Regions from separate parts of the Nocardia sp. NPDC088792 genome, predicted to be linked through region 2. Evidence: riboswitches for the same ligand, from Rfam matches in the RefSeq annotation. Region 2 holds a riboswitch; the other holds the start of a gene.
The links. Region 2 has a riboswitch for S-adenosylmethionine ahead of ACIP5Y_RS33780 (amino acid ABC transporter permease). Riboswitches for the same ligand answer to the same signal wherever they lie in the genome.
Positions count from the first base shown of each region.

Region 1: it holds a riboswitch for S-adenosylmethionine, as region 2 does, so the genes downstream of both, ACIP5Y_RS34515 (aminotransferase class V-fold PLP-dependent enzyme) here and ACIP5Y_RS33780 (amino acid ABC transporter permease) in region 2, are expected to answer to the same signal.

Region 1 covers NZ_JBIVKC010000005.1:504,688-507,131, reverse strand. Annotated here, with positions in the region: gene ACIP5Y_RS34525 (LysE family translocator) at 1-118, opposite strand, end outside; gene ACIP5Y_RS34520 (heme oxygenase (biliverdin-producing)) at 359-1,021, opposite strand; SAM riboswitch class IV at 1,257-1,370, shown strand; gene ACIP5Y_RS34515 (aminotransferase class V-fold PLP-dependent enzyme) at 1,424-2,444, shown strand, end outside.
Region 2 covers NZ_JBIVKC010000005.1:334,332-336,775, reverse strand. Annotated here, with positions in the region: gene ACIP5Y_RS33785 (amino acid ABC transporter ATP-binding protein) at 1-301, opposite strand, end outside; gene ACIP5Y_RS33780 (amino acid ABC transporter permease) at 298-1,173, opposite strand; SAM riboswitch class I at 1,183-1,278, opposite strand; gene ACIP5Y_RS33775 (flavin reductase family protein) at 1,353-1,901, opposite strand; gene ACIP5Y_RS33770 (HhH-GPD-type base excision DNA repair protein) at 1,984-2,444, opposite strand, start outside.

The sequences.
Region 1 (2,444 bases), 170 kb from region 2:
CCACGCCCTGTCGCGATCCCGCCATCGAGAAGCGCAGCACCAGAAACGTATCCGGCCCGGGCGTGAGGGCCAGCAGAATACACAGCCCCAGAAAACTCAACAGCAGCGCGATACTCACCGATTCATAGCAACCCATCCCGCCCCGCGAGCGCAAGAGCAGGCAAGACTTCGCGCACCGCGAACACGGGACCGGAGAACGCATCCCCGTCGGCGAGCGCAAGACCGCCGGCCGTGACAGCGCGCACGACCGGCGGTCTTTCAGCCGCGAAGAGCCGCTTCCACGCGCCGGTCTCCGCGGCCGATCCGGCGAAGGTCGCCGATCCCTCCGACAGACCGGCGACCTTCGTGAATCTCGTTGTTACGCGGCGAATTCCGCGCCAAGTTCACGGAACAGGTCCGTGTTCAGCGTGAATGCGTGCCGGGCCTCGTCGAGTACCCGGTCGACCTCGGAGCCTTCGACCGGCAGGCGGTCCAGGCTCTCGCGGTATTCGCGCTTGAAGGCGGCCGGATTCGAGATCTCGTCGAAGACGTAGAAGCGCACGCCGTCGCCCTTCTTGGGCAGGCCCCACAGTTTTTCGGCGGTACCGCGGATGACCTGCCCGCCGGACAGATCGCCCAGATAGCGGGTGTAGTGGTGCACCACGTATCCGGCGGGCCAGGTCTGCGCGCATTCGTCGATGCGGGCGGCATAGGCGGCGGTGGACGGCAGCGCGGTGAGTCCGGCGCGCCAGTTCTCGCCGCCGAGGTGGGCGAGGTCGGTCTCGAGGGACTGCAGGCGCTCCAGTTCGGGACGCACGAACGGTCCCGCGACCGGGTCGGAAGCCAGTGCGGCGGAATGCTTTTCGAGGGCGGCGTAGACGAACCAGAGTTGCGCGGTGTAGCGGTAGAACGCCTCGACCCCGAGCTGTCCGCCGAGCATGTCACGCATGAAGGTGGAGTGTTCGGCCTCGTTGTGCTGCTGCTCGGTCGCGGTGCGAATGAGCGTCGAGAAGGGCGTGGTGGTGTCGGTGGTGTCCAACATGGTCGAGCAACCTCGTTTCAACTCCCCGGGCGCTCTCCTTTGGCTACCCTAACTTCTCCACCAACCGTACGCGCCAGCAACGATCGCGCGATTCGAACTTCGGGGCCCACCCGATCCAACTTTCGGATGATATTTGTGTGCGATCTGCCCTCCGCCGCACTCCTGGCGGGGTTGGGCCCTTACCGGCCGGGCAGGGTTGACAACCGTGCCGTGCATCTGCCAGCCTCTCCAATCAGGTCATGAGTACCAGCGTTCAGCCCCGGCTTGCTGGTCGGCAACCCTCCTCCGCGGTGGGGTGCTCCGGGTGACGACCCGGCTGTCGCCCGACCGGGCGCGGCAAGCGCGGACTCTCGATCACTCTTTTCTCTGATCGCGCGTCCCTGGATCCGATGGGATTTCGTGATGACTGCTTTCGCCGACCAGACCTGTGCCCCGCTGGCCACCGTCTCGGGTTGTGAGCTGCAGGTGCCCCTCGTGCAGGGCGGCACCACCACCTACGCCAACTTCGACTACGCGGCCAGCGCCCCCGCCTTGCAGCAGGTCACCGACCGCGTCGCGGAACTGCTGCCGTTCTACGCGAGCGTGCACCGCGGCGCCGGCTACGCCTCCCGCGTCTCCACCGACTGCTACGAGAACTCGCGGGCCACGGTCGCTCGCTTCCTGAACGCGGCCGACGATCAGGTGGTCGTCTTCACCCGCAACACCACCGATTCACTGAACCTGCTGGCCTCCTGCGTGCCCGGTGACACGGTGGTGCTGGATGTGGAGCATCACGCCAACTTCCTGCCCTGGACGCGGCACGGCCGCCGCGTGGTGCCGATCGCGGACACCATCGAGGAGACCATTCAGCGCCTGGTCGCGGAGTTGTGCTCGAAACCCGCTGCGCTGCTTGCGGTTACCGGCGCCTCGAACGTGACCGGGGAACTGTTGCCGTTGGAGCGGCTGGCGTGGATCGCGCATCAGTGCGGTACCCGCATCCTGGTGGATGCCGCGCAGCTGGCCCCGCACCGCCGCATCGACCTGCAGACCACGGGCATCGATTACCTGGCCTTCTCCGGGCACAAGGCGTACGCGCCGTTCGGTGCGGGTGTGCTGGTGGGCCGCCGCGACTGGCTGGACCGGGCGGAGCCGTATCTGGCGGGTGGCGGCGCGGTGCGCTCGGTGACCGCGGACGGTGTCGAGTGGGCCCCTGCCCCGCAGCGGCACGAGGCCGGTTCCCCCAATGTGCTCGGTGTGGCCGCCTTGGCCGCGGCCTGTGACGCGCTGGCCGCTCTCGACGCGACGACGGTCCTCGAGCACGAGCAGTACCTCACCCACCGCCTGCGTTACGGCCTGAAAACCGTTCCGGGCGTGAACTTCCTGCGTATCTGGCGGGACAGCACCGACGCGGTCGGCATCGTGGCCTTCACCGTCGACGGTTTCG
Region 2 (2,444 bases):
TGAAGTTCTGGAACACGAAACCGATGCGCGCCCGCTGCCGCAGGATCTCGCGCTCGGACAGCTCGTGCAGCTTGTTGCCCTTGCGGCGGTACCCCACCAGATCACCGCCCACCCGGACCGTGCCGGCATCCACCTGTTCCAGGTGATTGATGGTGCGCAACAGCGTGGACTTCCCGGAACCCGACGGCCCCAGGATGACCGCGACCTCACCCGGCCGCACCGCGAGATCGACCCCGCCCAGCACCTCGAGCGCACCGAAAGACTTACGGATGCCGCGCAATTCGACCGCGTACTCGCTCATTTCCGCACGCTGCCCTTCGCGAAATGCCGCTCGATATAGAACTGGATGACACTCAGCACCGAGGTCAGCACGATGTACCAGACCGTCGCCACCATCAGCAGCGGCACCACCCGGCCGTTCCGGCCGTAGATGACCTGCACCTGATAGAACAACTCGGCGATCGCCATCGTCGACACGATCGACGTGCCCTTGAAAAGACTGATCACCTCATTGGCCGCATTCGGCAGAATGCCGCGCATGGCCTGCGGCGCCACGATCGTGAAGAACTGGCGACGCCAGGGCAGCCCCAGCGACTTGGCCGCCTCCCACTGCCCCTGATCCACCGAAATGATCCCGGCGCGAATGATTTCCGCCGAATACGCCGCCTGATGCAAGGCCAGGCCCAGCACCGCGGCGGTGAAACCACTCAGCGCCTGGTTCGTCTGGAAGTGCGCGAACTCCGGTCCGAACGGAATACCGATCGACACCGTCTTGTACAGGTACGCCAGGTTGAACCAGAACAACAACTGCACGATCAGCGGAATCGAGCGGAACGCCCAGATGTACGTCCACGCGATCGTCTGCAGCACCGGATTCTTCGACAACCGGCCGATCGCCAGCACGATCCCGAGCAGGAAACCGAGGAGCGTGCCCCAGAACGTCAGTTCGAGGGTCACCTTCAAGGCCGCCAGCACCGACCTCGCGGTCACATACTGCGCGAAAGTGGACCAATCCCAGCCGGGATTGGTGGCCAGCCCGTGCACGAACTGCGCAACCAGCAGCAATGCGACAGCGGCCGTCACCCAGCGCCACGGATGCCGCCGGCGAGCGATCGGCAACGCGCCGTCGTCGACCTCCTCGCGCCGTTCCGGCGGCGCGGCCAGGATGCTCATGACAATGTCCCTCCATCGGTCCTGGCGGGAAGCACCCGCACCCGAACGTGAAGGGGGTTGCTGCGACGTCTACGAGCCAGGTCTCTCGATCGCTCTGGATGGTGATGACGACGATACGAACCGGACCGGCGACTGTCGCCGTTCCGGATCACCGTGAATCGAATTGCGCCGCAACAGGACTAGCTGGCGGCTTCGCTGATATCCCCCGCCCCGTCGTGCAGCGCGCGGAAACCGCTGCGATGGAAGACCAGCGGCTCGGATTCCGGGCGCACGCTCAGGCGATGCACCCGCAACAACACCACCGCATGATCACCGGCCGGCACCTGCGCATGCACCGAGGTCTCCAGCCAGGCCGTGGCGCCCGCGATGAACGCCGCGTTCCCGTTCCCGGTGCGCAGCTCCACATTCCGGAAACGATCCCCGGTGCGGGAGCTCAGATTCAGCGCCGCCTCCCGCTGCTCACCGTCGAGCAGGCTCAGGCCGAGCCGGCTCGCCTGCTCCAGCTCCGGCCAGGTCTGCGACGAATACTGCATGCAGATGGATACCAACGGCGGATCCAGCGACACGGGCACGAAGGTGCTCACCACCAGCCCGTGCGCCACACCCCCGATGCGGGCGCATACCGCCACCACCCCGCTGGGGAAGTGCGCGAACGTCCGCCGGAGATCCGTACCGTCGACTGAGGTCAACGCGGCGGCCCCGCCGCGGATCGAGGTCAACTCGCCCATCGCCCCAGTGCAACACTCCCGCGCGGCCGCCGACAGGGTTGGGATCGGCCCGATCGCAAGGGGTGCGGAAACGCCGCGGCGGTTACTTCGCCTTGGCGGCGGCCTTCGCCTGCTTCTTGAATTCCCTGACCTGGGTCAGTGATTCGGCATCGGTCACATCGGCCACCGACCGCCGCGACCCCTCCTCGCCGTACGCGCCGGCGGCCTCGCGCCAGCCCTGTGCGCGCAGGCCTTCTTGTTTACCCAATAGCGCGAGGAAGATTCGCGCCTTCTGATCGCCGAAGCCGGGCAGCGCCTTCAATCGCTTCAATACTTCCTTGCCGTCCGGGTCGCCCTCGGTCCACAGCGCGGAGGTCTTGCCGTCGTAGTGCTCGACAATGAATCGGGCCAGCTCCTGCACCCGGCGGCCCATGGACCGGCCGTACCGGTGAATGGCGGGCGGGGTAGCGGCCAGTTCCTCGAATTCCTCCGGATCCGCGTTCGCGATCTTCCGGATATCGAATCCGCCCATGCGGTCGGCGAGTTTCTGCGGACCACGGAATG